One region of the Streptomyces sp. NPDC042102 genome, then DNA from elsewhere that is predicted to be linked to it. Evidence: predicted binding sites of a transcription regulator. Region 1 holds the regulator's gene; the other holds the start of a gene.
The links. Region 1 encodes HrcA, which represses chaperone genes, less so after heat shock. Its sites were predicted from a motif close to TTNGCACTCNGNNNNNCNGAGTGCNAA; they were not measured.

Region 1 (15,259 bases):
CACCCCTCGGCGAGGCCGTACACCCCGTCGCACAGCCGGGTGTCCATCACGAAGGCGAAGCTCTGCCCGGGCCGGGGCTCGCTGACGTCCTCCAGCGTGACGCCGCCGAGCACGCCCTCGCGCTGGATCCGGCCCACGTCGGGGCCCTTGATGCCGTGCCGCGCGAGCAGCCCGGGCAGTATCCGGCGGCCGTCGGGTTCGGTGAGGCGGTAGCCGAAGGACTCCACCGGGTGCGAGAGCCGGCGGGCGGAGAGCGTGTAGGAGGCCCCGGTCGCCAGCACGCCGTCCTCGGAGACCGGCACCTGGTCGATGACGACGGTCTCGCGGTAGGCGGTGGCGTACCGCAGCCGGTCGTAGAACTTCTGCCCGCTGGCCGGGTAGTGCGCGGTGACCGGGTGCGGGACCCGGTCGAGGTTGATGCGCTGGATCACCCCGGCGAGACCGAGGCTGTGGTCACCGTGGAAGTGGGTGACGCAGATCCGGTCGATGTCGTGCGCGGCGACGCCGGCGCGCAGCATCTGCCGCTGGGTGCCCTCGCCGGGATCGAAGAGGATGCCCTCGCCGTCCCAGCGCAGCAGGTAGCCGTTGTGGTTGCGGTGCCGGGTGGGCACCTGGCTGGCGGTGCCCAGCACCACGAACTCGCGTGCGGACACGGCTATCCCGGGGGCCACTGCAGGCCGCGTCCGCCGAGGACGTGGGCGTGCACGTGGAAGACGGTCTGGCCGGCTCCGGCGCCGGTGTTGAAGACGACCCTGAAGCCGGACGCGTCGACGCCGTCCTGCGCCGCGACCTCGGCGGCCTCGCGCAGCATGTCGGCCGCGACCGCCGGCTCGGCGGCGGCGAGGCTCGCGGCGTCGGGGTAGTGGACGCGCGGGACGACGAGCACGTGGGTGGGCGCCTGCGGGTTGATGTCCCGGAACGCCACCGTGGTCTCGGTCTCCCGTACGACCGTCGCGGGGATGTCCCCCGTGACGATCTTGCAGAACAGGCAGTCTTCCTGCGGTTCCCCTGCCATCGCTTGTCCTCCGGTCGCGCTGATCATCTGCGTGCATCGTATCGGCCGCCGGAGCGCCGTCCGGCGCCCGCGGCGCCCCCGCGTCCGGATCGGGCCGGGGCGAGGGTCACGGCGTCCGTCGCGGGGCCCGCCCCGGGGCCTACGGACCTTGCCGGGGGGGGCGGGCGGCCCCGCGGGCTCCGGGACCAGTGCCCCGGCCCCGGCCCCGGCCCCGGCTACGACCAGCGGCCCGTGCGGGCCAGGAGGACCGCCGTCGCGGCCGTACCGGCGGTGGAGGTGCGCAGCACCGAGCGGCCCAGGCGGTACGGCCGGGCGCCCGCCTCGGCGAAGGCCGCGAGTTCGTCCGGCGAGACCCCGCCCTCGGGGCCCACCACGACCACGATCGAGCCGGCGGCCGGCAGCGCGGCCGTGGCCAGCGGCTCCGAGCCCGCCTCGCGGTCCTCGTGGAGGACCACCGCCAGGTCCGCCCCGGCCAGCAGCGCCGCGACCTGCTTGGTCGACAGGGCCTCCGCGACCTCCGGGAAGCGGACCCGGCGCGACTGCTTGCCGGCCTCGCGCGCCGTACTGCGCCACTTGGCCAGGGACTTGGCGCCCCGGTCGCCGCGCCACTGCGTGATGCACCGCGACGCCTGCCACGGCACGATCGCGTCGACGCCGGTCTCCGTCATCGTCTCGACGGCCAGCTCGCCCCGGTCGCCCTTGGGCAGCGCCTGGACCACGGTGATCCGCACGGCCGGCTCGGGCTCCTCCTCGACGGTGTGCAGGTCCATGACCACCAGGCGGTCCTTGCCCTCGGCGGCCTTGACCACGCCCTCGGTCCAGCGGCCGCGCCCGTCGGTGAGGACCACGTCCTCACCGGGGTTCAGCCGCTTCACCGACACCGCGTGCCGGCCCTCGGGGCCCTCCAGCACGAACTCCGGCCCCGCGGGCACCTCTTCGACCACGAACACCGGGGCCGTCATCACACGCTCCTCATCTGGGTCTCGGCCAGCTCGGCCATGAGCACCTCTACCAGTTCCCCGGCCGGCAGCACCCGCGCCAGCCGGTGGCCCTGGCCCGCCCACAGGGCCATGCCCTGCGGGTCCCCGGCCGCCGCGGCGGCCTTGCGCAGGCCCGCCGTCAGGTAGTGCACCTGCGGGTAGGCCGCCGGCGCGTACGGTCCGTGCTCGCGCATGAACCGGTTGACCAGCCCCCGGGCCGGCCGGCCCGAGAACGCCCGGGTGAGCTCGGTACGGACGAACAGGGGGTCCGTCAGCGCCTTCTTGTGCAGCGCGTGCGCCCCGGACTCCGGGCAGGCCAGGAACGCCGTGCCCAGCTGCGCCGCCTCCGCGCCGGCCGCGAGCACCGCCGCGATCTGCGAACCGCGCATCAGGCCGCCGGCCGCGACGATGGGCAGCGCGACCGCCTCCCGCACCTGTGCGACCAGGGCCAGCAGCCCGACGCCCGTCCCGTCGGCGTGCGGGTCGTCGCGGTGGGTGCCCTGGTGGCCGCCGGCCTCGATGCCCTGGACGCACACGGCGGCCGCGCCGGCCGCCTGCGCGGTGCGCGCCTCCTCGACGGAGGTCACGGTCACCACCGTGTACGTACCCGCCGCGCGCAGGCTCGCCAGGGCCGCCGGGGTGGGGCAGCCGAAGGTGAACGAGACCACCGGGACCGGGTCTTCGAGGAGGATGGCGAGCTTGGCGTCGTAGCCGTCGTCGCACGTGCCAACGATGTCATCGGCGGCGAGCGAGGTCTCGTACCAGCTGGCCTCGCCCGCGAGCTGCCCGCGGTAGGCCTCGACGGCGGCGGGATCGACGTACGCGGTCTGCGGCAGGAACAGGTTGACGCCGAACGGCCGCCGGGTGAGCCCCCGCAGCCGTTTGACCTCTTGGTACATGCCATCGGCGGTCTTGTAGCCGCCGGCCAGGAAGCCCAGCGCGCCCGCCTCGCACACGGCGGCGGCGAGCGGCGGGCACGAGGCGCCGCCCGCCATGGGAGCCTGCACGATCGGATACGGGGAAAGACCGTTCAGTGCGGTGGACATGACCGCATCGTGCCATGTCCACCGCACCAGGCCGAATCGTGGCATTCGCCTGGCATAATCCACGGCGGCCCGCCGTCAGCGGCCGTCGAACGCGTCTGCCAGTGGCCGTCGAACGCGTCCGTCAACGGCCGTTGAACGCGTCCTTCAACCGGCTGAACAGGCCCTGCTGACCCGGCTGGAACTGGCCCATCGGCCGCTCCTCACCGCGCAGCTTGGCCAGCTGGCGCAGCAGTTCCTCCTGCTGGGCGTCCAGCTTGTTCGGGGTCTGCACCTCGACGTGGACGATCAGGTCGCCGCGACCGCCGCCGCGCAGGTGGGTCACGCCACGGCCGTGCAGCGGGATGGACTGGCCGGACTGGGTGCTCGGGCGGATGTCCACCTCCTCCATGCCGTCCAGCGTCTCCAGCGGGCACTTCGTGCCCAGCGCGGCCGCCGTCATCGGGATCGTCACCGTGCAGTGCAGGTCGTCGCCGCGCCGCTGGAACACCGCGTGCGGGAGCTCGTGGATCTCCACGTACAGGTCGCCAGCGGGACCGCCGCCGGGGCCGACCTCGCCCTCGCCCGCGAGCTGGATCCGGGTGCCGTTCTCGACGCCGGCCGGGATCTTGACGGTGAGGTTGCGGCGGGAGCGGACCCGGCCGTCGCCCGCGCACTCGTGGCACGGGGTCGGGACCACGGTGCCGAAGCCCTGGCACTGCGGGCAGGGGCGCGAGGTCATGACCTGGCCCAGGAAGGACCGGGTCACCTGCGACACCTCACCGCGGCCGCGGCACATGTCACACGTCTGCGCCGAGGTGCCGGGGGCGGCGCCCTCGCCGGAGCAGGTCGTGCACACGGTGGCCGTGTCGACCTGGATCTCCTTGGTGGTGCCGAACGCGGCCTCGTCCAGCTCCAGGTCCAGACGGATCATCGCGTCCTGACCGCGCCGGGTGCGCGAGCGCGGGCCGCGCTGGGACGCCGTACCGAAGAACGCGTCCATGATGTCCGAGAAGTTGCCGAAGCCGCCGGCCCCGAAACCGCCCGCGCCGCCGCCGCCCGAGGAGGACAGCGGGTCGCCGCCGAGGTCGTAGACCTGCTTCTTCTGCGGGTCCGACAGCACCTCGTACGCGGCGTTGATCTCCTTGAAACGCTCCTGCGTCTTGGGATCGGGGTTGACGTCCGGGTGCAGCTCGCGTGCGAGCCGCCGGAAGGCCTTCTTGATCTCGTCCTGCGATGCGTCGCGGCGCACGCCGAGAACGGCGTAGTAGTCCGTGGCCACTTACGACTCCGCCAGGATCTGTCCGACGTAACGTGCCACTGCGCGTACCGCTCCCATCGTTCCGGGGTAGTCCATGCGGGTCGGTCCGACCACGCCGAGTTTGGCGACTGCTTCGCCGCCCGAACCGTAGCCGACCGAGACGACGGACGTGGAGTTCAGTCCCTCGTACGCGTTCTCGTGGCCGATGCGTACGGTCATCCCCGACTCGTTGGCCTCGCCGAGCAGCTTGAGGAGCACGACCTGCTCCTCGAGCGCCTCCAGCACGGGCCGGATGGTCAGGGGGAAATCATGTCCGAAGCGGGTGAGATTGGCGGTGCCGCCGATCATCAGCCGTTCCTCGGTCTCCTCCACCAGCGTCTCCAGCAAGGTCGCGAGCACGGTCGACACCGTGCCGCGGTCATCGCTCTCGAACGACTCGGGGAGGTCCTGCACCAGCTGCGGCACGTCCGCGAACCGGCGGCCGACGACGCGGCTGTTGAGCCGGGCCCGCAGATCGGCCAGCGACTGCTCGCCGAACGGCGCGGCGCAGTCCACCATGCGCTGCTCGACCCGGCCGGTGTCCGTGATCAGGACGAGCATCAGACGGGCCGGCGCGAGCGCCAGCAGCTCGACGTGGCGCACGGTGGAACGGGTCAGCGACGGGTACTGCACGATCGCGACCTGGCGGGTCAGCTGCGCCAGCAGCCGTACGGTGCGGCCGACGACGTCGTCGAGGTCGACCGCCCCGTCCAGGAAGTTGTGGATGGCCCGGCGCTCGGGCGTCGACAGCGGCTTGACGCCCGCCAGCCGGTCGACGAAGAGGCGGTAGCCCTTGTCCGTGGGGATCCGGCCGGCGCTGGTGTGCGGCTGGGCGATGTAGCCCTCGTCCTCCAGCACGGCCATGTCGTTGCGCACGGTGGCGGGCGAGACGCCGAGCTTGTGCCGCTCGGTGAGCGCCTTGGAGCCGACGGGCTCCTCCGTCCCGACGTAGTCCTGGACGATGGCGCGCAGCACTTCGAGTCTGCGTTCGCTGAGCATCGCGCGCACCTCCAGCTCGTTCGGTTCGGTTTCGGCCTGCGTCTGGCACTCGGTGCAGGTGAGTGCCAGAGATCCCCCGGTCAGTGTACGGCGGGCAGGCATACACCTAGCAAGGGCCGCTGCCCATCGCGCCGGTCACGGTAGCGTCGCGGTATGGACGTCGCTTGGGAAGAGGCCGGCTGGGAGCGGATCACCGCGCGGACCGGCCGGCGCCGCCTTCCGGTGTGGGATTGCACGGTGGGACTGGTGGTCGGGGACGAATCGGTCCTGCTGATCGACCCGGGTTCGTCGGTGCGCGAGGGGGCCGTACTGCGGGCCCAGGCGGAGCGGATCACCGGCCGGCGCGTGACCCATATCGCATTCACGCACGGCCATTTCGACCATGTGCTGGGCGGGGCGGCGTTCTCGGGGGCGGAGGTCTTCGGGGCGGTGGGGCTGGACACGCTGCTGCGGCTGGAGCGGGAGGCGCTGCGCGCGGACGCGGTCCGGCACGGCCTGCCGGAGGAGGACGCCACGGAGTCGGCCGACCTGCTGGTCCTGCCCCGCCACTCGGTGTCGGGCGAGTGGACGCTCGACCTGGGCGGCGTACAGGCGCTGCTGGCCAATGTCGGCCCCGGGCACACGCGCCACGACCTGGCGGTGTTCGTGCCCGATCCCCCCGATGTCGCGGAAGTCGTCTTCTGCGGGGACCTGGTCGAGGAGTCGGGCGAACCGATGGCGGGCCCGGACGCGGTGCCGGCGCAGTGGCCGGCGGCCCTGGACCGGCTGCTGGCCCTGGGCGGCGAGGACGCGTTGTACGTGCCCGGTCACGGAGCGGTGGTCTCCGCGGGCTTCGTGCGTGCGCAACGCGACACACTGGCCGCGCGTTTCGGCGTGTCACCTTCCTAGGGCGGCGGTTGTCCCTACTGTCGGGCGGATGCGCGAGTACTCACCGGACCTGACCCCGTCGTGGAAGCGTCCCCGGGCGGTGCCCGAGGTGCCGGCCGACCCCGACGTCGTGGTCGAGGAGGCCGCTACGGGCTTCTGCGGGGCGGTGGTGGCCTGCGAGGCCGGCACGGTGACCCTGGAGGACCGCTTCGGCAAGCGCCGGGTCTTCCCGCTGGAGCCGCGGGGCTTCCTGCTGGACGGCGCGGTGGTGACGCTGGTCCGCCCCGCTCCGAGGCCGGCGGGCCCGGCCCGCACGGCCTCCGGTTCGGTTGCGGTGCCCGGGGCGCGGGCGCGCGTGGCCCGGGCGGGCCGGATCTACGTGGAGGGCCGCCACGACGCGGAGCTGGTGGAGAAGGTCTGGGGCGACGACCTGCGCATCGAGGGCGTGGTGGTGGAGTACCTGTCCGGGGTGGACGACCTCCCGGCGATCGTCGCGGACTTCCGCCCGGGCCCGGACGCCCGCCTGGGCATCCTGGTCGACCACCTGGTCCCGGGTTCGAAGGAGTCCCGCCTGGCGGCGTCGGTCGCGGGCCCGGACGTCCTGGTGGTGGGCCACCCGTACGTGGACATCTGGCAGGCGGTGAAGCCGTCGTCGCTGGGCCTGGGGTCCTGGCCGGTGATCCCCCCGGGCCAGGACTGGAAGACGGGCATCTGCCGGGCCCTGGGCTGGCCGGAGAACACGGGGGCCGCGTGGAAGCGGATCCTGTCCCACGTGACGTCCTACAAGGACCTGGAACCCACCCTCCTGGGCCCGGTGGAACACCTGATCGACCACGTGACGGCGTGACGCCGGCGGGGCGCGACCGCACGTATCGGGGGTCTGGGGGCTTGCCCCCGGTTACGGGAAGGGGCGGGGTGGGGGAAAGGCTCCGCGCAGCGGCCCCGCGGCCCCACGGCCCAGCGCCCCCGTCAGTCGACCAGGTCCCGCACGACCGCGTCCGCCAGCAACCGCCCCCGCAAGGTCAGCACGGCCCGCCCCTCGGCGTACGGCGCCGCCTCCAGCAGACCGTCGGTCAGGGCCTGCCGGGACGCCGCGAGCCCCGCAGGCGCGAGCAGCGCCAGCGGCACCCCCTCCGCCAGCCGCAGCTCCAGCAGGATCCGCTCCACCCGCCGGTCCTCGTCCGACAGCCGCTCCCGCCCCGCCCCCGGCGAGCGCCCGCCGGCCAGCGCCGCGGCGTACGCGCCGGGGTGCTTCACGTTCCACCACCGCACGCCGCCGACGTGGCTGTGCGCGCCCGGTCCCGCCCCCCACCAGTCGGCGCCGCGCCAGTACAGCTCGTTGTGCAGGCAGCGGCCCGCCTCGGACGTCGCCCAGTTCGACACCTCGTACCACTGGTACCCGGCGTCCGCCAGCACGGAGTCCGCGATCAGGTAGCGGTCGGCGTGCACGTCGTCGTCCGTCATGGGGACCTCGCCCCGGCGGATCCGCCGCGCCAGCTGCGTACCCTCCTCCACGATCAGCGCGTACGCCGACACGTGGTCGGGGCCCGCGCCGATCGCCGCGTCGAGCGAGGCGCGCCAGTCGTCGTCGGACTCGCCCGGCGTGCCGTAGATCAGGTCGAGGTTGACGTGCTCGAAGCCCGCCGCCCGCGCCTCCCCCACGCACGCCTCCGGGCGGCCGGGGGTGTGGGTGCGGTCGAGCACCTTCAGCACGTGCTGGCGGGCGCTCTGCATGCCGAAGGAGATCCGGTTGAAGCCGCCGGCCCGCAGCTCCTCCAGGTACGCCGGACCGACCGACTCCGGATTGGCCTCGGTGGTGATCTCCGCGTCGTCGGCCAGCCCGAATTCCGCGCGCAGCGCGGCGAGCATCCGCACCAGGTCGGCGGCGGGCAGCAGGGTGGGCGTGCCGCCGCCGACGAAGACGGTGCGTACCGGCCGGGGGTCGTCGCCCAGGACCTTGCGGGCGAGGCGGATCTCGTCGATCAGGGTGTCGGCGTAGTTCTCGCGGGAGGCGAGCACGCCCCCGGTGCCCCGCAGCTCGGTGGCCGTGTAGGTGTTGAAGTCGCAGTACCCGCAGCGCGTCGCGCAGTAGGGAACGTGCAGGTAGAAGCCGAGCGGACGGCTCCCCGCGCCCGCAAGGGCGGACGACGGCAGGGAGCCGTCCTCGGGCATGGGTTCACCGTCGGGCAGTGCGGAAGGCATGCGCCCATTGTCCCGCACCGCCCGGCCGTGGTGGACGCGTCGAACGTCACGCCTCGCGGGCGCCCTCGTACATCTCCTCGATCAGGGCCTTGAACTCGCGCTCGACGACGGGCCGCTTCAGCTTCAGGCTGGGGGTGAGGTCACCGTGCTCGACGTCGAGGTCGCGCGGGAGCAGCCGGAACTTCTTGATCGTCTGCCAGCGCTGGAGGCCCTCGTTGAGGGTCTGGATGTAGGTCTCGATCAGGCGGGTGGTCTCGGGGGCGGCCACGACCTGGGCGTAGGTCTTGCCCTCCAGGCCGTGCTCGGCGGCCCAGCCCAGGATCGCGGGGCCGTCGAGGGCGATCAGCGCGGAGCAGAAGTTCCGGTCGGCGCCGTGCACGACGATGTTGGAGACGTACGGGCAGATCGCCTTGAACTGGCCCTCGATCTCGGCCGGGGCGACGTACTTGCCGCCGGACGTCTTGATCAGGTCCTTCTTGCGGTCGGTGATGCGCAGGTAGCCGTCGGGCGAGAGCTCACCGATGTCGCCGGTGTGCAGCCAGCCGTCGGCCTCCAGGACCTCGGCGGTCTTCTCGGGGAGGTTGTGGTAGCCCTGCATGATGCCGGGGCCGCGCAGCAGGATCTCGCCGTCGTCGGCGATGCGGACCTCGGTGCCGGGGAGCGGCTTGCCGACGGTGCCGGTGCGGTAGGCCTCGCCGGGGTTGACGAAGGAGGCGGCGCTGGACTCCGTCAGGCCGTAGCCCTCCAGGATGTGGATGCCTGAGCCGGCGAAGAAGTAGCCGATCTCGGGGGCCAGCGCGGCGGAGCCGGAGACGGCGGCGCGCAGCCGGCCGCCGAAGGCCTCGCGGAGCTTGGAGTAGACGAGCGCGTCGGCGATCTTGTGCTTGGTGGACAGGCCGAAGGGCGCGGTGGCGTTGCCGGTGCGGCGGAAGTTGTCCTGGGTGACCTTGGCGTACTCGCGGGCCACGCCGACGGCCCACTGGAAGATCTTGTACTTGGCACCGCCGCCGGCGCGGGCCTTGGCCGCGACCCCGTTGTAGACCTTCTCGAAGATGCGCGGGACGGCCGCCATGTACGTCGGCTGCACGACCGGCAGGTTCTCGATGATCTTGTCGATGCGGCCGTCGACGGCGGTGACGTGACCGACCTCGATCTGGCCGGACGTGAGCACCTTGCCGAAGACGTGGGCCAGCGGCAGCCAGAGGTACTGGACGTCGTCCTTGGTGATCAGGCCGGTGGCGACGGTGGCCTTGGCCATGTACGACCAGTTGTCGTGCGGCAGGCGGACGCCCTTGGGGCGCCCGGTGGTGCCGGAGGTGTAGATGAGGGTGGCGAGCTGGTCGGCGGTGATGGCCGCGACGCGGTCCTTGACCGCGGCGGGGTGCTTGGCGAGGTGTTCCTTGCCCAGCGCCTCCAGGTCGGCGAGGGAGAGCACCCAGCCCTCCGGGTCACCGTCCTGCGCGACCACGTCCGCGGCGTCGATGACCACGACGTGGCGCAGCTCGGGCAGCGCGCCGCGGTGCTCGCGGGCCTTGGCGAGCTGGGCGGCGTCCTCGGCGATCAGGACGCGCGCCTCGGAGTCGGACAGGATGTACGCCGACTCCTCGGCGTTGGTGCTCGGGTAGATGGTGGTGACCGCGGCGCCGGCGCACATCACGCCCAGGTCGCTGAGGATCCACTCGACCCGGGTCCCGGAGGAGAGCGCGACGCGCTCCTCGGCCTGGACACCGAGCTCGGCCAGGCCCGCGGCGATGGCGAACACCCGCTCGGCCGCCTGGCCCCAGCTCAGCGACCGCCACTCGTCCGGCCCCTGACCGGAGGCCGCCGGTACGGGATACCGGTAGGCCTCGGCGTCCGGGGTGGCCGCGACGCGCTCAAGGAAGACGGTCGCCACGGTGGGCGGGCGATTCTCGACAAGGGACTGTGTGTCGCTCACGACATCCTCCGGACCGGTCCACGCGGCAGGGCGTGGGCGTGGGGACTGGCAGGTTGCAGACCGGGCTGATCTGCACCGGGCTGATCTGCGGCAGGGGCTTGAACCAGGCGGGGTTGAACCAGGCGGGGCTTGAAACTGGCGAGTAACCATCGAGCAGTGATCAGACTAGAGGCCCTCCTGCCGGTGCGTAAGGGTCGGCGAGCGGCCGGTTCATAACGAAACGGGCCCCCGCGCGTGTGCGCGGGGGCCCGTTCGTACCGATTCCGGTTACTCCTGTGCTGCTGCGGCTACTTCTTCTTGCCGCTGGACTCGTCGCTGGAGAGCACCGCGATGAAGGCCTCCTGGGGGACCTCCACGGAGCCGACCATCTTCATGCGCTTCTTGCCCTCCTTCTGCTTCTCCAGCAGCTTCCGCTTACGGGAGATGTCACCGCCGTAGCACTTGGCGAGGACGTCCTTGCGGATGGCGCGGATGGTCTCGCGGGCGATGACGCGGGAGCCGATGGCCGCCTGGACCGGCACCTCGAAGGCCTGCCGCGGGATGAGCTCGCGCAGCTTGGCGACCAGGCGCACGCCGTAGGCGTAGGCGGCGTCCTTGTGGCAGACGGCGGAGAAGGCGTCCACCTTGTCGCCGTGCAGCAGGATGTCGACCTTGACCAGGCTGGAGGCCTGCTCGCCGGTGGGCTCGTAGTCGAGGGAGGCGTAGCCGCGGGTCTTGGACTTCAGCTGGTCGAAGAAGTCGAAGACGATCTCCGCGAGCGGGAGGGTGTAGCGGATCTCGACGCGGTCCTCGGAGAGGTAGTCCATGCCGAGGAGGGTGCCGCGGCGGGTCTGGCACAGCTCCATGATCGAGCCGATGAACTCGGTGGGCGCGAGGATCGTGGCACGCACGACCGGCTCGAACACGTCCGAGATCTTGCCCTCGGGGAACTCGCTCGGGTTGGTGACCGTGATCTCCTTGCCGTCCTCCATGACCACGCGGTAGACCACGTTGGGGGCGGTGGCGATCAGGTCGAGGCCGAACTCGCGCTCCAGGCGCTCGCGGATCACGTCCAGGTGGAGCAGGCCGAGGAAGCCGACGCGGAAGCCGAAGCCGAGCGCGGCGGAGGTCTCGGGCTCGTAGACGAGCGCGGCGTCGTTGAGCTGGAGCTTGTCCAGGGCCTCGCGCAGGTCCGGGTAGTCCGAGCCGTCCAGCGGGTACAGGCCCGAGAACACCATCGGCTTGGGGTCCTTGTAGCCGCCCAGGGCCTCGGTCGCGCCGTTGTGCAGGCTGGTGATGGTGTCACCGACCTTGGACTGGCGGACGTCCTTCACGCCGGTGATGAGGTAACCCACCTCGCCGACGCCGATGCCGTCGGCCGGGGTCATCTCCGGGGACGAGACACCGATCTCCAGCAGCTCGTGGGTCGCGCCGGTGGACATCATCCGGATGCGCTCGCGCTTGTTGAGCTGGCCGTCGACCACGCGGACGTAGGTGACCACGCCGCGGTACGAGTCGTAGACCGAGTCGAAGATCATCGCGCGGGCCGGGGCGTCCTTGACGCCGACGGGCGCCGGGACCTTCTCCACGACGCGGTCGAGCAGCGCGTCCACGCCGAGGCCGGTCTTGGCGGAGACCCGCAGGACGTCGTCGGGCTCGCAGCCGACCAGGTTCGCCAGCTCCTCGGCGAACTTCTCCGGCTGGGCGGCCGGCAGGTCGATCTTGTTCAGGACGGGGACGATCGCGAGGTCGTTCTCCATCGCCAGGTACAGGTTGGCGAGGGTCTGCGCCTCGATGCCCTGGGCGGCGTCCACCAGCAGGATCGTGCCCTCGCAGGCCGCCAGCGAGCGGGAGACCTCGTAGGTGAAGTCCACGTGGCCCGGGGTGTCGATCATGTTCAGGATGTGCGTGCTGCCCTGGCCCGGGCCTGCCGTGGGCGCCCACGGCAGACGGACCGCCTGCGACTTGATCGTGATGCCGCGCTCACGCTCGATGTCCATGCGGTCGAGGTACTGGGCGCGCATCTGCCGCTGGTCGACGACGCCGGTCAGCTGGAGCATCCGGTCGGCGAGCGTCGACTTGCCGTGGTCGATGTGCGCGATGATGCAGAAATTGCGGATCAGCGCCGGGTCGGTACGGCTCGGCTCGGGCACGTGGCTAGGGGTCGCGGGCACGCAGTGTCCTGATTCTCGGGTCGCAGTCGGAACGTTACGCAGACATCCATGGTCCCATGACTGGGCGAGTGCGCTCGGTTTGGGCCGCCCAATGGACGCCTGGTAGCCTGGGCAGCTGTGTCTCGTATGCCCTCTCAGCTGTCGGGACGCAATCCGAAGATCAATCTCTGAACCTGAAAAGGCTCTTTCGTGGCGAACATCAAGTCCCAGATCAAGCGGAACAAGACCAACGAGAAGGCGCGCCTGCGCAACAAGGCCGTCAAGTCGTCGCTCAAGACCGCGATCCGCAAGGCCCGCGAGGCCGTCGTCGCCGGTGACGTCGAGAAGGCCACTGTGGCTTCCCGCGCCGCCGCCCGTGCGCTCGACAAGGCCGTCTCGAAGGGTGTCATCCACAAGAACGCCGCCGCCAACAAGAAGTCGGCGCTGGCTGCCAAGGTTGCCACCCTCCAGGGCTGAGCTCTCGATGTGAATCGCCGGTGAGGAACCAGCGGGCCCTCTCTCCCGCTCCTGACCGGCCCCCGTGCCGCGCACGAAGCGTTCGCCACGCGGGCGCGACACACCAGAAGTAACCGAAGGCCCCGGCCTCCGCCCTTCCCCAGGACGGCGCCCGGGGCCTTCGCGTACCCGGACGGGGGTACGTAGGCGGACCACGGCAGCCCGCCACGATCCTGGGCACCGGCGCCGGCGCCCGGAACGGTCAGCGCCCAGGACCGTCAGCGCCCAGGACCATCAGTGGGCGGGACCGTCAGTGGGCCGGACGGCGGGGGCGGGCGGCGCGGGCCACCGCGACCACCGCCTTCTCCAGCGCGTACTCGGGGTCGTCGCCGCCGCCCTTGACGCCCGCGTCGGCCTCCGCGACCGCGCGCAGGGCGTCCGCGACGCCGTCCGCCGACCAGCCGCGCATCTGCTGGCGGACCCGGTCGATCTTCCACGGCGGCATGCCGAGGTCGCGCGCCAGATCACCGGGGCGGGCCCCGCGCGGGGCGGAGGCCAGCTTGCCGATGGCCCGGACGGCCTGGGCGAGGGCGCTGGTGATCAGCACCGGGGCCACACCGGTGCCCAGCGCCCAGCGCAGCGCTTCGAGGGCCTCGGCCGCGCGGCCCTCGACCGCCCGGTCGGCCACCTCGAAGCTGGAGGCCTCGGCCCGGCCCGTGTAGTAGCGGCCGACCACGCCCGCGTCGATGGTGCCCTCGACGTCCGCGCACAGCTGCGCCACCGCGCTCGCCAGCTCGCGCAGATCGCTGCCGATCGCGTCCACCAGCAGCTGCGAGGCCTCCGGCGTGGCCGAACGGCCCAGCGTGCGGAACTCGCCGCGTACGAACGCCAGCCGGTCGCCGGCCTTCGTCATCTTCGGGCAGGCCACCTCCCGCGCGCCGGCCTTGCGGGCCGCGTCCAGCAGACCCTTGCCCTTGGCACCGCCCGCGTGGAGGAGGACGAGGGTGATCTCCTCGACCGGCGCGCCGAGGTACGCCTTGACGTCCTTGATCGTGTCCGCGGACAGGTCGTGCGCGTTGCGCACGACCACGACCTTGCGCTCGGCGAAGAGCGAGGGACTGGTCAGCTGGGCGAGCGTGCCCGGCTGGAGCTGCTCGGGGTTCAGATCGCGCACGTCCGTGTCGGCGTCGGCGGCACGGGCGGCCGCCACCACCTCCCGCACGGCGCGGTCGAGCAGCAGGTCCTCCTGCCCCACCGCGAGGGTGAGCGGGGCGAGCGGATCGTCGGTGGAGTTCTTCCTGGTGGCCATCGCGTCCAGCATCCCACGCCGCACCGACACTCCCCCGCGCCCCGTACCCGACAATGGTCGCGTGAATGTGCGACATGTACTGGTCCTGCCCGACCGCGACGCCGCCGAGGAGGTCGCCGACGAGGCCGTGGACCGCTTCGGCCTGGCCGAGGAACCCCAGCTGGTCCGCGACGCCCTGGCCGGCGAGGACGACGCCGAGGACGCCCAGTGGCTGGTGGTCGTCGAGGACCCGGCGGCCCGGCTCGACCCCACGGCCCTGGACGGCCTCGCCGCCGAGTACGAGGGCTGGCTCGAAGCCCCGTAGGCCGCGGCCCGTCAGGCCTTGTGGACGATCTGCACGTCCAGTTCGACCTGGATGCTCGACCCGATCGCCGCGATGCCCTGGGCCAGCGTGGACTGCCAGTTCAGGGTGAAGTCCTCGCGGTTCAGGCGGGCCGTGGCCCGGCAGGCCGCGCGGGGTTCGCCCTCCAGGCCCGTGCCGGTGCCCAGGTACTCGGTGTCCAGGGTGACCGAGCGGCTGACCCCGTGCAGGGTCAGGGCGCCCGCGACGGCCCAGCGGCTGCCACTGCGGTGGATGAAGCGCTCGCTGTAGAACTCCACCGTCGGGTGGCGGGAGACGTCCAGGAAGTCGGCGGAACGCAGATGGTCGTCGCGCATCCGCAGCCCCGTGTCGATGCTCGCCGCGTTGATGACCACGTGCATCGAGGAGTCCTCCATGCGGCTCGCTATCCGGACCGCGCCCGCGAACGTGGTGAACCGGCCGTTGATCCGCGCCAGGCCGATGTGCCGGGCCGAGAACGCGATCGAGGAGTGGCCGGGGTCGAGCTCCCAGTGACCGGGCTGCGGCAGCAGCGGCGGCTCGACCGGGTCCAGCACGATCTCCGCCGTACCCGGCTGGGCCTCGTCGCCGACCAGCGTCGCCCCGTGGAACGGCGCGTACCCCTCGGCCGTGACCAGAAGCCGGTACTCCCCCTCCGGCACGGCGGCGATGAACCCCCCGTAGGGGTCCGTCTCGCCACGGACGATCCGCCGGCCGATCGG
Region 2 (15,259 bases), on a different contig from region 1:
AACGTCAACCTGCGGCCGTACTACGGCGAGGGCTCCAAGACCCTCGCGTACGAGATCTGCGAGCAGCTCGGCTGGCGGCTGCCCGACCAGATCGTCGTCCCGATCGCGTCCGGCTCGCAGCTGACGAAGATCGACAAGGGGCTGCAGGAGCTCATCAAGCTGGGCCTGGTCGAGGACAAGCGGTACAAGATCTTCGGCGCCCAGGCCGAGGGCTGCTCCCCGGTGTCCACCGCCTTCAAGGCCGGCCAGGACGTGGTCCGCCCGCAGAAGCCGAACACCATCGCCAAGTCGCTGGCCATCGGCAACCCGGCCGACGGCCCCTACGTCCTGGACATCGCGCGCCGCACCGGCGGCTTCGTCGAGGACGTCACCGACGAGCAGGTGGTCGAGGCCATCAAGATCCTCGCGCGGGCCGAGGGCATCTTCGCGGAGACCGCCGGCGGAGTGACCGTGGGCGTGACGAAGAAGCTCATCGAGAACGGCGTCCTGGACCCGTCGTTGACCACCGTGATCCTGAACACCGGTGACGGCCTCAAGACCCTGGAGGCGGTCGCCGCCGACAGCGGCCAGACCGCCACCATCCGCCCGAGCCTGGACGCGTTCCGCGCCGCCGGCCTGGCCTGATCCCCCTCTCCTCTCTCTCCTGCACCACGGAAAGGCGGTAGCGCCATGAGCGTCAACGTCCGTATCCCCACCATCCTGCGCACGTACACCGGCGGTCAGGCCGAGGTCCCCGCCGAGGGCGCGACCCTGGCCGAGGTCATCGAGTCCCTGGAGAAGAACCACCCGGGCATCGCCGCGCGCGTCCTGGACGACCAGGGCAAACTGCGCCGGTTCGTGAACGTCTACGTCAACGACGACGACGTGCGCTTCGAGGGCGGTCTGCAGACGGTGACGCCGGACGGCGCGGGTGTTTCGATCATCCCCGCCGTGGCCGGGGGCTGCTGACACGCGCACGCATATGAATTGCCCCTTCCGCAAAAGCGGAGGGGGCAATTCTGCTTGCTTGGGCGCGGTAGAGTTGGGGAAGTCCCACGCCCTGTTCTTGCCCGCCGCATATGGCGGCGCCGCGGCATGGTCGACATTGGGTCAATGTGCGCGTGCGGTATGGGGCTTTGGCGCGATATGCCGGGTCCGAGTTGCCCTGGAATATGCCAACTTTTCACTGGATTTCAGCGTATCCGCGTGTCCAGAATTCTCGTCGGAATGACCTGTTGCAGACAGCACTGGTGCAGATACATTCAGCCGCGGTCGAGGCGTTCCGGCGCAAGTTCTGACCCGGGACCGCGAAGTGCGGTCCTGCGCAAGGGCCAGTAATAGGGGAGTTAGGCATGGCTCAGGGCACCGTCAAGTGGTTCAACGCGGAGAAGGGCTACGGCTTCATCGCGGTCGACGGTGGTGCGGATGTGTTCGTCCACTACAGCGCGATCCAGATGGACGGGTACCGCACCCTTGAAGAGGGTCAGCGGGTCGAGTTCGAGATCTCGCAGGGCCAGAAGGGTCCGCAGGCGGACATGGTCAAGCTCGCCATCGGCTAGTCCCGGCGCGATCGACCACCACCGGCAACGTACGAGGGGCCCGCATCCCGGAGGGGGGTGCGGGCCCTTCGCGTGCCCGGACCCCGTCCGCGGGCGCCGCCGTCAGGACCGTGTCCGTTTCCCGGGAGCCGCTTGCACTCGAGGGGGGCGAGTGCTAATCATTGGCGTTAGCACTCTCCGGGTGAGAGTGATAAAGACGAGGACCGGGTCGGTGAGGCCCGCAGGCCCGGTGGGAAGGAACCGCCGGGGCAGGCAGGCCGTCCGTCGCGGGCGCCACACGGTCCGAAGGCAATCCACCCCAGTCCGGGAGGACCACTTCACATGGCCAAGATCATCGCGTTCGACGAGGAGGCCCGGCGCGGTCTCGAGCGCGGCATGAACCAGCTCGCCGACGCCGTCAAGGTCACCCTTGGCCCCAAGGGCCGCAACGTCGTCCTTGAGAAGAAGTGGGGCGCCCCCACGATCACCAACGATGGTGTGTCCATCGCCAAGGAGATCGAGCTGGAGGACCCGTACGAGAAGATCGGCGCCGAGCTGGTCAAGGAAGTCGCCAAGAAGACGGACGACGTCGCCGGTGACGGTACGACCACCGCGACCGTCCTGGCCCAGGCGCTCGTCCGCGAGGGCCTGCGCAACGTGGCCGCCGGCGCCAACCCGATGGCTCTGAAGCGCGGCATCGAGAAGGCCGTCGAGGCCGTCTCCGGCGCCCTGCTGGAGCAGGCGAAGGATGTCGAGACCAAGGAGCAGATCGCTTCCACGGCCTCCATCTCCGCCGCCGACACCCAGATCGGCGAGCTCATCGCCGAGGCCATGGACAAGGTCGGCAAGGAAGGCGTCATCACGGTCGAGGAGTCGCAGACCTTCGGCCTGGAGCTCGAGCTCACCGAGGGCATGCGCTTCGACAAGGGCTACATCTCGGCGTACTTCGCCACCGACATGGAGCGCATGGAGTCGTCCCTCGACGACCCGTACATCCTGATCGTCAACTCCAAGATCGGCTCGGTCAAGGACCTGCTGCCGCTCCTGGAGAAGGTCATGCAGTCCGGCAAGCCGCTGCTGATCATCGCCGAGGACGTCGAGGGCGAGGCCCTGTCGACCCTGGTCGTCAACAAGATCCGCGGCACCTTCAAGTCCGTCGCCGTCAAGGCCCCGGGCTTCGGCGACCGCCGCAAGGCCATGCTGGGCGACATCGCCATCCTCACCGGTGGCACGGTCATCTCCGAGGAGGTCGGCCTCAAGCTCGAGAACGCGGGCCTGGACCTGCTCGGCCGCGCCCGCAAGGTCGTCATCACCAAGGACGAGACCACGATCGTCGACGGTGCCGGTGACAGCGACCAGGTTCAGGGTCGCGTCAACCAGATCCGCGCCGAGATCGAGAACTCCGACTCGGACTACGACCGCGAGAAGCTCCAGGAGCGCCTGGCGAAGCTCGCCGGTGGCGTCGCCGTCATCAAGGCCGGTGCCGCGACCGAGGTCGAGCTCAAGGAGCGCAAGCACCGCATCGAGGACGCCGTGCGCAACGCGAAGGCGGCCGTCGAGGAGGGCATCGTCGCCGGTGGTGGCGTGGCCCTGCTCCAGGCCTCCGCGGTCTTCGAGAAGCTGGAGCTCTCGGGTGACGAGGCGACCGGCGCCAACGCCGTGAAGCTCGCCCTGGAGGCCCCGCTCAAGCAGATCGCCGTCAACGGTGGTCTCGAGGGTGGCGTCGTCGTGGAGAAGGTCCGCAACCTGACCGTGGGCTGGGGCCTGAACGCCGCGACCGGCGAGTACGTCGACATGATCGCCGAGGGCATCATCGACCCGGCGAAGGTCACGCGCTCCGCGCTGCAGAACGCCGCGTCGATCGCCGCGCTCTTCCTCACCACCGAGGCCGTCATCGCCGACAAGCCGGAGAAGGCCGCGGCCGGTGCTCCGGGCGGCATGCCGGGCGGTGACATGGACTTCTGATTGGCCTCGCGCTGATCGGCTGTTCTACGACCGAGGGCGGCACTCCCCATACGGGGGGTGCCGCCCTCGGGCGTTCGCCGGCCCTTAGAAGCCAGAGGTGTCGAGCGAGAAGTCGAAAGGCTCGGGGATCTGCAGGGGCTTGCCGAAGGACACCGTGGTCCGGGAGCGGTAGCCCTGCGGGGAAGGGTCCCAGAAGCAGGTGATCTCCGATTCCTGCATGTCGATGACCAGGTAGACGGGCACGAGCGCGCCGTACACGTCCAGCTTCTCGTTCCAGTCGGCGTCCCGGGTGGAGACGGAGGTGAACTCACCGACCAGCGAGAGCGACGCTGCGTCCGCGTGCAGCCCGTCCTCGTCGAAAGCCGCTTCATCCGCGACGTACAGGTCCGGCCCGTAGCCGCGTTCTGCCGCCGCGAACCGGAACAGGAAGGGAGACGTGTCGGCGAACTGTCCCTCGGGGACGTGTGCCTGGAGCTGCTCACGCACATGGCGCATGCGCTTGGAGTAGCGCAGCTTCGAGAACGGCGACACGATGATCTTCCCCCGGATGAGCTCGGCCTTGAAGCCGTGTGGTGTGTTCATCTCCGCGACGGTGTGCAGGAGCGTCTCGAACGTCGGCGGTGCCGCCTGCTCTATCGGTGTGGGGCGTTCGACCATGATCGTCACCGTTGTCCTCCGCGTGGCGTGCTGTGCGTGAACTCGTGCTCACTCCAGGCTAGCCGCGCAGGGGCGGCCGTGCCCGGGTGCCGAGACGGGCCGCCCCTCGATCGGGTTGGTTTGGTTGACTGGACGGCATGGGTGATCTCTTCGTCAAGATCTGCGGGCTCCGGACCGACGCCGACGTCGACGCCGCCGTCGCGGCCGGGGCCGACGCCGTCGGGTTCGTCTTCGCGCCCGGCAGTCCGCGTACGGTCGACGCCGTCACCGGGCGGCGGCTGGCCGCGCGGGTGCCGGCGCACGTGCTGACCGTCGGGGTGTTCCGCGGGCAGCCGGTCGACGAGGTGCGGCGGTTCGCCGAGGAGAGCGGCGTACGGGGCGTGCAGCTGCACGGGGACGAGGGCCCGGAGTACTACCAGGCGTTGCGCGCCGAGGGCCGGACCCTGCTGCGGGCCACCGCCGAACACGTCCGGCGCTGCGGCGAGTACGGCGAGGACCTGCTGCTGCTCGACGCCCCCGACCCCGGCTCCGGCAAGCCGTGGAACTGGGGCTCCGCCGACTTCACCGCCCCCGAGGGCCACTGGCTGCTCGCCGGCGGGCTGACCCCGGTCAACGTCCGCGAGGCCGTCGCCGTGACCGGCGCGTGGGGTGTGGACGTGTCCAGCGGGGTGGAGAGCGCGCGCGGGGTGAAGTCCCCGGATCTGATCCGCGCGTTCGTCGAGGCCGCCCGCGGTTACTGACTTCAGCTCGTCAGGGTGATTCGTCGCGAAGTGGCTGAGGGGCTTGGCTCAGTGGCTGTATCCCGTGGTGTGTGAGATATGCGGATGGGGGCGGGCTGACCGTTGTGGGACGTCAGCGCCGTGAGACCGTGCGGATGCAGGCGGCTGAGCTGTTCGAGCAGAAGATCAAGCCGGTGGAGGTCGCGCGCCAACTGCGGGTGAGCCGGAAATCGGCCTACCAGTGGCACCAGCTGTGGCGGGACGGCGGAGTCGCGGCTCTGACCTCGCGTGGCCCGAGTGGATCGAGATGCCGGCTGTCGCCGTACTGCCTGGAGAAGCTGGCGGGGTTTCTGGAGCAGGGTCCGGCTGCGCACGGCTGGGTGGAGAACCAGGTGTGGACCGCATCGAGGGTGGCCACGCTGATCGGCAGGAAGTTCCACGTCTCCTACAGCGTCTCCGGTGCCACTCGATTGATGCACCGGCTCGGCTTCAGCCCACAGGTTCCCGCACGGCGGGTCGCCGAGCGTGATGAGCAGGCCGTGAGCGTGTGGAAGGAGGCGACCTGGGCGGAGGTAAAAGGGCCCGGGCGGCCTGCGGGGGCTACGTCTGCTTCGAGGACGAAGCCGGCTTCACCCGACGGCCGCCCCGGGGACGCACCTGGGGCCGGCGCGGCGTCACCCCGGTCGTGACAGTGAGCGGACGCCGCTCGGGACGACTGTCGGTAGCCGGGCTGATAGCGATGCGGCCCGGCTCCCGCACCCGGCTATGCCACCGCTTGCGGACCCATCCCGCGGGCAAGGGCAAGCGCCGCAGCATGGGCGAGCGGGACTTCATTGCGCTGGTCGACGGCATCCATCAGTTGGTCAGGGCGCCGATCGTGCTGGTTTGGGACCGGCTGAATACCCACGTCTCCCGCAGGATGCGGGACCTCGTCGCCGAGCGGGCGTGGCTGACGGTGTTCCTGCTGCCCGCCTACTCGCCCGATCTGAACCCGGTCGAGGGCGTGTGGGCGCACATCAAGCGCAGCCTGGCCAACCTCGCCGTCATGGCCCTCGACCGCTTGGAAGTCCTCGTCCGCAACCGGCTCAAACGCCTCCAGTACCGGCCCGACACCCTCGACGGCTTCATAGCTGGCACCGGCCTGACCTTCGACGACCCAGCGTCACCCTGACGAGCTGAAGTCAGTAGCGGCCTGGAGGGGGCGTCCGGGCCGCCCCGTCAGGCCCGCGCGTACGGGCCCTCGGTCGCCATGGTGTTCTGCATCGCCGTCAGCCTGCGGACGAAGAGGATGGCGAGCACGCCGGCGACCATGGTGACGAGGTCGGCGGCGATGCCGAGCCGTCCCGCCGGGAGCAGCTCGTCCACGGTGTCGGCCGACATGTAGATCCGGCTGAAGACACGCCCCAGGATCGCCCCCAGGACCCAGAGCGCCCACCAGGACATCAGCAGGGCGACGGGCGCCGTGCGGTCGGAGCCGTCGGGGCCGCGCCGGGTGCTGGCCCGCCAGGTCTGCAGGGCGATCCGGCAGGGCAGGACCAGGTTCGCCACGGGGACGAACCAGGCGCCGATGTCCCAGCCGCGGCCCAGGGTGAAGGCGTCGGGGCGGAAGATGCCGCCGTTGGTCCGTACGCGGTGGAACCAGATGATGAAGACGACGACCGTGGGCACTACGGGGCCGGGTACGGGGCCGGGCCGGGCTGCGGGAACGGCTGCGCGGGCGGCGGTGGGCCGGGCGGGCTGAAGGACATGACGGTGGACCCCCACGGGAACGGATGACATGCGGACGGCCGCCGCCGGGCGGGCGGGGGCCCGCAGAAGATATGCCGGTCCCGATCCCGGAGTCCATACGGTTTCCGCTGGTCAGGGCGTCAGGGCGTCAGGGCGGCTAGGAGGCGAAGTCCTTCAGGGCCTCGGTGTTCAGGGTGATCCCGACGGGGGCGGGGATCTTGACGGTCTCGCCGTACCCGAAAGCGGGGTCCATCGTGTACCTGCCCTCCTCCGGCTCGCTGTACACGGTCACCGTGCACCGCTCCCGGTCGATGAGCAGGTAGACGGGAATGGCCGCGGCGGCGTATCCGTCGCGCTTCTCGGTCCGGTCACGCCGGTCGGTGTCGGAGTCGTGCGAGGTCACCTCCATGACCATGAGGACCTTCGTCGTGTCGGCCCACTCGCCTGTCCCCGCGAACGTACCGATCGGGGCGAGCGTGCCGTCGGGCCGTGCGCGGCCCGCGCGGTACCGCTCGACCTTCAAGCCCCGCTCCGTGTAGAGGTTCAGTTCCGGCCGCTGCTGCATGCATTGCCGCACCACCCACATGGTGATCTCGTTGTGGTCGCCGTCCGGCACGGGTTTGACCTCTAGCTTTCCCTGGATGAATTCAAGGGTCACCGTCTCGGGCGTCGTCCGGGCGATCTGCTCGAACTCCTCGACCGTCATCTGCGGGTGTTCGGCGAAGCTGGGGGTCATGGTGGCGCCTCCTCGACACCATGGTGCCGTGTGTGCCCACCTTCGGATCGACTGAATGGCATATGCCTCACCGTGTGGGTCCGGTAGCGGGCTGTTAACCCGATCGTGTGGCCCGGCCGTTCGGGTGGTCAAAGGCTGGTGACGCCCCCCGGGCGGCGGCCCCGAAGGTGAGGTGGCCGTCGTCGGGGCGCTTGGAGTCAGAGTTTGAAGAGGACGCCGCGCCAGGTCCAGCCGGCGGCGAGGACGGCGTCGCGCAGCGGCAGCCGCATGTCCGAGGAGCGCCAGCAGGACGTCTCGACCAGGCGGCGGCGGCCGTCGGGGCCGCGTTCGACCGTCCACTCCTTGGAGACCGTACGGACGGGGCCCCGGGTCCACTTGGCCGCCACGGCCGGTCCGGAGCCGCCGCTGCCGCGCCGCGTGACCTCCCGCTGGAGTTCGAGGGCGCGGACCTCGCGGCGGTCCGGGACCAGGCGCAGCCGTATCTGGTAGATGCGGTTCACCGAGGTCCCGGGCCCGGATTCGCGGACCCTCCACTCCGCCAGGACGTCGGCTCCGACGAGGGCGCCCTCCCGCACGGTGAAGGGTCCCTCGGGCGGGTCGAGGGCGAGGAGCGCGGCCCGGAGCTCCTGGGTGGGGCGCGGTACGACGCCGCTCGCGGGGTGCTTCGTACCCGTCAGCATGTTCATGAGGCCCATCGGGTCAATCTACGTCCTCGGACGCGCGCACCGCCGAGTCTCGCCCACCGCCGCCCGACGGGCCAGTGGTCAGCGGACCGGCGTCGTCGCAGCGGCCGGAGCCTCGCCCTGTGCGCCGGCCGCGGCCGGGGTGGTGCCGGTGTCCGGGCCGGGGTCGAGGTCGAGGTCGGCGAGCATCCGGCGGGTGAAGCCGAAGAAGTACGTGGCGAGGAAGCCGGTGACGTAGCCGACGCCGAGGCCCGCGGCGTACACGGCGAGCGTCGCGCCCATGCCCGACGAGCCGTCCAGGAGCGGGAACAGGGCCCAGCCGGAAGGGCCGATGGCGGTGGAGCCGACGGCCACGCCGAGCTGGTGGAGCAGGCCCACGAAGGCGCCGCCGGCCGCGCCGCCGATGCAGGCGGTGACGAAGGGGCGGCCGAGGGGGAGCGAGACGCCGTAGATGAGGGGTTCGCCGACGCCCAGGAACCCGGCGGGGAGCGCGGACTTGACGGTGGCGCGGATCGAGGGGTTGCGGGGGAGGCGCAGGTACACGGCGACCGCCGCGCCGACCTGGCCGGCGCCGGCCATGGCGAGGATGGGGAGCAGGACGGTGTGGCCCTGCTGCTCGATGAGGGTGGTGTGGATGGGGATCAGGGCCTGGTGCAGGCCCAGCATCACCAGGGGGAGGAAGAGACCGCCGAGGACGAGGCCGGCGAGGGCGCCGCCGGAGCCGAGGAGCCAGCCCGCGAACGTACCGATGGCGCGGGAGACCTCGCCGGCCGCGTACATCAGGCCGTAGAGGGTGATCAGGCCGGTGACCAGGACGGTCAGGGTCGGGGTGAGGAGCACGTCGAGGGCCTCGGGGACGCGGCGGCGGCACCACTTCTCGACGTGGACGGCGAGGAGGGCCGCGGCGAGGGCGCCGAGGACGCCGCCCTGGCCGGGGGAGAGGGGCTGGCCGAAGACGGTGATCCTGGCGACGCCCGGGAAGACGATGACCGCGGCGACCGCACCGCCGAGGACGGGCGTGCCGCCGAACTCCTTGGCGGTGTTGTGGCCGACGAAGACGGCGATGAGGGAGAGGAAGCCGGAGGCGATGGCGGTCAGGGCGGGGACGAGGGAGGGGAGCTGCCCGAGGTTGGTGAGCAGGCCGCTGAGGCCGGCGATGATGCCGCAGCCGATGAGGGCGGGGATGAGCGGGACGAAGATGTTGGCGATGCGGCGCAGGGCGAGCTTGAGCGGGGTGGCGTTGCGGGCCTTCTGAGCGGACCTCAGGGCGGCGCCGCGGGCGGCGAGTTCGGCGGCGGTGACGCCGGGTCCGTGCGCGGGTGCGGTGCTCCGGCCCGCCTCGACGAGGGCCTCGAACTCCGGGGTGACGCGGGCGACGGCGCCGGGGCCGAGGACGATCTGGTACGTGTCGTCGTCGACGACACCGAGGACCGCGGGGAGGGCGCGCAGGGCCTCGTCCTGGACGAGGGAACGGTCGCGCAGGCCGAGGCGCAGCCGGGTCATGCAGTGCGCGACGGAGGTGACGTTGTCCGGGCCGCCGACGAGGGGGAGCAGCGCGGCGGCGGTGGCGCGGTGCTTGTCGCTGATCTTGTCGATGGTCCGGTCGCTGACCTGGTCGCTGTTGTGGTCGTTGCTTTGGTCGCCGGTCTGGTCGCTGTCGTCAGGAGCCATGGTGGTCGTGCCCTCGCCTAGGCGGTCGTGGGGTGGAGGGGCGTGAGGGCGGCGCGGAGGTGGCCCCCGGTCGCGTCCAGGCGGCGGGCGGCCTCGGCGGCGTCGGTCCCCGTGAGGAGGACGAGGATGGCGTGCTTGACCTCGCCGCCGGTGGCGGTCAGGGCCGCCTCGATCTCGTCGTCGGGGGCGCCGGTGGCGAGGGCGACGATGCGGCGGGAGCGGGCGCGCAGCTTCTCGTTGGAGGCGCGGACGTCGACCATGAGGTTCCCGTACGTCTTGCCGAGGCGGATCATCGTGATCGTCGAGATCAGGTTCAGGACGAGCTTCTGGGCGGTGCCGGCCTTCAGCCGGGTGGAGCCGGTGAGGAGCTCCGGGCCGACGACGACCTCGATGCCGTGGTCGGCGGCCGCGGCCAGCGGGGAGCCGGCGTTGCAGGACAGGCCGACGGTGAGCGCGCCGCGCGTACGGGCGAAGGTGACGGCGCCGACGGCGTACGGGGTGCGGCCGGAGGCGGAGATCCCGACGACGGTGTCGCGGGGGCCGAGGCCGAGGGCGGTGAGGTCGGCGGCGGCGAGCTCGGCGGAGTCCTCGGCGCCCTCGACGGCCGTGACGAGGGCGGTGGGGCCGCCCGCGATCAGCCCGACGACCTGGGCGGGGTCGGTGTTGAAGGTGGGCGGGCACTCGCTGGCGTCCAGGACCCCGAGCCGGCCGGCGGTGCCGGCGCCGGCGTAGACGAGCCGGCCGCCGTCGGTCATGCGGGCGGCGATGGCGTCGATGGCGTCGGCGATATGCGGCAGCCGGGCGGCGACGGCGGCGGGGACGGTGGCGTCCTCGGCGTGCATGGTGCGGACGAGGTCGAGGGTGGAGAGCCGGTCGATCTCGGCGAGTTCGGGCCGGAAGGCCTCGGTGGTGAGGGCGTCGAGCTGGGCGCGGAGTTCGGCGTACACGGGGCTCCTGGGGTGCGGCGTGGGGTGCGGCGTGGGGTGCGGCGTCGGGCGCGGGGGTGTGCGCGGGGGAGTGCGTGTGGGTGTGCGCGTGGGTCGGGCGGCCCGGTGGTCGTCGCGGCTGGTCACGGTGTTCCGGCGGCCGCTGCTGCGCACGGTGTCCGTTCGGTGACGGTCCGGTGGTGTGTCACGGGGTGCGTCAGGGGCCTCGTCACCTCGGAAACGTATTTTCAGGCGGACCGAGGGTCAAGGAGCCACAAGGCCGGGTGGGGCAGATGGCCCTTCGCCGGCCTTCGTTCCCAGGGGGTGCCGGGTTCACAATGGGCCCATGGACCACGCGACCCCCACGGAACAGGCGCTTCACGCCGCTCGTGCTCTGGTACTCGCCGATCTCGTCGCGGGCGAGGTCGCCGAGTCCGATGTCGTCTCCCTCGTCGAGGACTCGGTCGCACACCGCCGCTGGTGGGTGGAACAGTGGCCGGAGGGCATCGACTACCTCCCCGGGCTCGTCGCTCAGGACGTCCAGGACGCCCTCCTGGAGAAGTACGGCCGCTGGCCGCTCTGTCCCGTCTGCAGCCACGGCGACCCGCACGCGCTCGACGTCGAGCCCGAACTCGGCCCCGACCCGCACTGGGTGTGCGGGAAGGCGGGCGTGAAGGTCGCCGCCGTCGGTGCGCTCGGCCCGGTCCTCGGAGGCTTCGGCGAGTGACGCTGTACATCGACCCGCCCACCTGGCCCGGCCACGGCCGCATGTGGTCGCACCTGGTCAGCGATGTCTCGTACGACGAACTGCACGCGTTCGCCGCCTCGATCGGCTGCCCGCCCAAGGCCTTCGAACGGGACCACTACGACGTCCCGTCCCACCGCTACGACGACGCGGTGGCGGCCGGCGCCGTACAGATCGGCAGCAAGGAGCTGGTGCGCCGGCTCACCGAGGCCGGCCTGCGCCGCCCCAAGCACCGCCCGCCGGCCTAGCCACCACCCTGGGTGGCTACGGGGCCGGGGCGCGGTCGGGGACGGGGGACGGGTCCGCCGGCGTGGCCGTCGGCGTGGCCGTCGGCGTGGCCGTGGCCGCCGCCGAGGAGGCGATCACGCGGGTCGGGGTGGGCGGCGTACGGCGGTGCAGCCGCAGCGCCACGGCCACCAGGGCCAGGGCCACCACCGTCATCGCCGCGCCCGCCCAGGCGGTGGCGGCGAAGCCGGCGCCCGCGTCGATGACCGTGCCGCCGAGCCAGGGGCCGCCGGTGTTGCCGAGGTTGAACGCGGCCGTGGTCGTCGCGCCCGCCAGCGTGGGGGCGGCGCCGGCGACGTTGAACATGCGGGCGTTGAGCGCCGGGGCCGTGAAGAACGCCGAGACGCCCAGCAGGAACGCCAGCGCGACCACCGCCACCGGTACGGGCGCCAGCAGGGCGAGGGCGGCCATGAAGACCGTGGACGCCGTGATGCCCCAGATCAGCACGCCGAACAGGTGCGCGTCCGCGACCCGCCCGCCGATCGTCGTACCCACCAGCGCGCCGACCCCGAACAGGCCCAGGATCCACGGGACCCATGCCGAGTCCAGCCCGGCCACGTCCGTCAGCAGCGGCGAGAGGTAGCTGAACGCGCAGAACACGCCGCCCGCGGCGAGCGCGGTGACGCCGATCGACAGCCACACCTGGCGGTCGCGGTAGATGCGCAGCTCGCGGCGGAGCGTGGGCCGTTCGTCGGGCAGCGGGATCCGCGGGATCAGGGCGAGGATGCCGACGAGCGCGACGGCGGACGCCGCGCCGACCGACCAGAAGGCCGAGCGCCAGCCCAGGTGTTCGCCGAGGAAGGCGCCGGCCGGGACGCCCAGCACGTTCGCGATCGACAGGCCGCCGATCATCACGGCCATCGCGCGGGCGCGCGCGTCCGTGGGGACCATCGCGATGGCGACGGCCGCGCCGACCGCCCAGAAGCCCGCGCAGGCGAGGGCCGACACGACGCGGGACGCGAACAGCAGCTCGTACGAGGGGGCCAGCGCGCCCGCGATCTGGCCGAGGCCGAAGAGGGTGATGAGCGCGATCAGCGTGGTGCGGCGCGGGAGGCGCAGCGTGGCCACGGCCAGCAGCGGCGCGCCGATCACCATGCCGATCGCGAAGGCGGATATGAGCAGTCCGGCCTGCGGGATGGTGACGTCCATGTCGTCGGCGATGGGCGGCAGCAGCCCGGAGAGCATGAACTCGCTCGTGCCGAGCGCGAAGACGGAGAGGCCCAGGACGTAGACGGCGACGGGCATGCGGGGGCGGGACCGGGGGCGGGAGTTCTTGTCGGCAGCAGGCATATGGGTGATCAACCGGCGCGAACCCGATTACATTCCCCCTACACGTACCAGTCCGGCGAGCTAGGTGAGCTCCGCAAGCTCGGCGGCGAGGTTGCGGCGGGCCGGGGCCTCCCAGTGGGCGGTGCCGTACGGGGTACGGAAGAGCCGCGGGAGATCCAGGAGCTGGCGCAGGACGGCGGCCCGGCCGGTGCGGAAGGCGTCCGGCGGGACGAAGCCGTACTCCTCGCGCACGGCGGCGACGTACGCCGCGTACGCGTCGGGTGAGCCGGCGAGGACCGCGAGGTCGGCGTCGCAGAGCACCTCGCCGTTGGTGTCGCCGGGGGCCGGGTCGTGGGTGACGGTCAGCCGGACCAGGCGCGCCACCTCGGCGGTGCGGTCGGCGTCGAGGCCCAGCTCGGGCAGGGCGCGCTCGGCGAGGGTCGCGCTGCGCTCCTCGTTCTCGGAGCGGTCGGGGCGGTAGACGGCGTCGTGGAACCAGGCGGCCAGGCGTACGGCGTCGGGGTCGGCGGCGTGCGCGGCGAGGGTGTCGACGTGGTCGAGTACGGCGGTCAGGTGGGCGGTGGTGTGGTAGCGGCGCTGCGGTTCCGCCCACGCGGCCAGCAGGCGGTCGGCGTACGGCCCCGGGTCGCGGCGGGCGCCGGCGGCGGTGGTGGTGGCGGCCCAGCGGTGCCGGAGCCGCTGCTGGTGCGGTCTGGTCTCGGATTCCATGCGGACAGTGTGGCGGGGGCAGCCGTGTGCGCGTCAGGGGCTGGCGTGATTGTGCTGGTGGTGCGCGGGCGCGGGCCCGTACCCTGGATATTGGACTAGACCTATTTTGCATACCAGCCGCTTACCGAAGGATGGGGTCAGATGAGCAACCGTGCGCTGCTGGAGGTGATCGCCCTCGACGCGCAGGACGCGATCGCGGCCGAGGCCGGTGGGGCGGACCGGCTGGAGCTGGTCACCGACATCGCGGCGGACGGGCTGACCCCGTCGCTCGCGACGTTCGCGGCGGTCCGCGCGGCGGTCGGCATCCCGGTGCGCGTGATGCTGCGGGCGGCGGACGGCTTCGCGGCCGGCGACGCGACGGCGGTGGCGGCGCTGGTGGCGCAGGCGCGGGCGCTGCGGGCGGAGGGGGCGCGGGAGTTCGTCCTCGGCTTCCTGAACGCGGACGGTACGCCGGACCTGGCGGCCGTGGAGGCGCTGGCGGAGGCGCTGGAGGGCTGCCGGTGGACGTTCCACCGGGCCATCGACCGCGCGGCGGACCGGGACGGCCTGCGCAAGGCGCTGGCGGAGCTGCCGGGGCTGGACACGTACCTGACGGCGGGCTCGGCGCAGGGCGTGGCGGACGGGCTGGCCGTACTGGTCGCCGAGGCGGCGGCGGGGCGGCGGGGCGAGCCGGGGTACGGGGCGCGGCTGCTGGTGGGGGGCGGGCTGGAGCTGGAGCACCTGGCGGTGCTGCGGGAGGCGGGGGTGGACGCGTTCCACATCGGCGGAGCGGCCAGGCCGGACGGCTGGGGCCGCCCGGTCTCCCCGGCAGCGGTAACCCACTGGCGCACAGCCCTGGACTGACCCCCTCCCGCGACGGCCCCCTCACTCTCCGCCGGGGCGCCCCCACCCCACCTCCCCCCGGGCCGGCCCGCCCTGCCCCTGGCGGGGCGGCCCGCCCCGCCTCCGCCGGCTGGCCCCGCCCTGCCCTAGGCCGGGGCAGCGACCTGCCTCCTGCCGGCCGACCGTGCAGCGCCGCCGGGCACCAATCCAGCCCCGCCGGCGTTTGAGGCGCGGGGGTGTGGGGGCGGAGCCCCCGCAGGGTCGGCCGTGTCCGGGGCCTGCCCCGTCACCACCGGCACCTTTCCCACCGGCACGCGGGGACGCGGGGCGGCGCCCCGGAGCCGTCAGTCGGTGGGGGCGCGGGGGCCGGGCAAACGGACCCCGCCCTCGGCCCGGTCGGCGTACGGGGCGCGCAGCCGTCGGCCGGGGCTTACGCCGCCAGCGCGGCCGGCAACGGGGCCGCGTGCAGCGCCGTGAGGCCCGAGACCGCTCGGGTCAGGCAGACGTACAGCCGGCGCAGCCCCGTCCGCTCGTCCGGTTCGCCCGCCACGATCGCCGCCGGCTCGTCCAGCACGACGTAGTCGTACTCCAGACCCTTCGCCAGCGACGCCGGCACCAGCGTCAGCCGCGCCGCGGCCGTCGTCTCCTCGCCCGGCGCCAGGTACGCCAGCCCCGCCTCCGCCAGCGCCTCCGCCAGCTCCGGAATCCGCGCGTCCGCCGCGATCAGCCCGATCGACCCCTCGTACGCCAGCGAGGCCCGGCAGGCGTCGACCACCGCCGCCGTCAGGTCCGGGACCGGCGAGACCG

Region 2: a site for HrcA is predicted at 1,670-1,696, ahead of groL (chaperonin GroEL). Genes of this name have one in related genera too.

Annotation. Positions count from the first base shown of each region.
Region 1 covers NZ_JBVJDL010000002.1:705,109-720,367, forward strand. The annotation lists gene ACZ6KO_RS11250 (ribonuclease Z) at 1-653, opposite strand, end outside; gene ACZ6KO_RS11255 (histidine triad nucleotide-binding protein) at 656-1,015, opposite strand; gene ACZ6KO_RS11260 (16S rRNA (uracil(1498)-N(3))-methyltransferase) at 1,231-1,977, opposite strand; gene ACZ6KO_RS11265 (nitronate monooxygenase) at 1,977-3,041, opposite strand; gene dnaJ (molecular chaperone DnaJ) at 3,163-4,299, opposite strand; gene hrcA (heat-inducible transcriptional repressor HrcA) at 4,300-5,316, opposite strand; gene ACZ6KO_RS11280 (MBL fold metallo-hydrolase) at 5,470-6,204, shown strand; gene ACZ6KO_RS11285 (DUF3097 domain-containing protein) at 6,233-7,030, shown strand; gene hemW (radical SAM family heme chaperone HemW) at 7,153-8,385, opposite strand; gene ACZ6KO_RS11295 (AMP-dependent synthetase/ligase) at 8,432-10,321, opposite strand; gene lepA (translation elongation factor 4) at 10,609-12,474, opposite strand; gene rpsT (30S ribosomal protein S20) at 12,664-12,930, shown strand; gene holA (DNA polymerase III subunit delta) at 13,220-14,218, opposite strand; gene ACZ6KO_RS11315 (hypothetical protein) at 14,280-14,522, shown strand; gene ACZ6KO_RS11320 (YceI family protein) at 14,534-15,259, opposite strand, start outside.
Region 2 covers NZ_JBVJDL010000013.1:10,509-25,767, reverse strand. The annotation lists gene thrC (threonine synthase) at 1-624, shown strand, start outside; gene ACZ6KO_RS31035 (MoaD/ThiS family protein) at 670-948, shown strand; gene ACZ6KO_RS31030 (cold-shock protein) at 1,332-1,538, shown strand; gene groL (chaperonin GroEL) at 1,860-3,482, shown strand; gene ACZ6KO_RS31020 (Uma2 family endonuclease) at 3,567-4,139, opposite strand; gene ACZ6KO_RS31015 (phosphoribosylanthranilate isomerase) at 4,277-4,879, shown strand; one part of gene ACZ6KO_RS31010 (IS630 family transposase) at 4,951-5,452, shown strand; one part of gene ACZ6KO_RS31010 (IS630 family transposase) at 5,452-6,029, shown strand; gene ACZ6KO_RS31005 (DUF4328 domain-containing protein) at 6,077-6,526, opposite strand; gene ACZ6KO_RS31000 (Uma2 family endonuclease) at 6,744-7,322, opposite strand; gene ACZ6KO_RS30995 (hypothetical protein) at 7,520-8,017, opposite strand; gene ACZ6KO_RS30990 (PTS transporter subunit EIIC) at 8,087-9,676, opposite strand; gene murQ (N-acetylmuramic acid 6-phosphate etherase) at 9,694-10,623, opposite strand; gene ACZ6KO_RS30980 (hypothetical protein) at 10,949-11,329, shown strand; gene ACZ6KO_RS30975 (DUF4031 domain-containing protein) at 11,326-11,595, shown strand; gene ACZ6KO_RS30970 (Cmx/CmrA family chloramphenicol efflux MFS transporter) at 11,612-12,877, opposite strand; gene ACZ6KO_RS30965 (HD domain-containing protein) at 12,983-13,630, opposite strand; gene ACZ6KO_RS30960 (copper homeostasis protein CutC) at 13,772-14,473, shown strand; gene ACZ6KO_RS30955 (HelD family protein) at 14,883-15,259, opposite strand, start outside.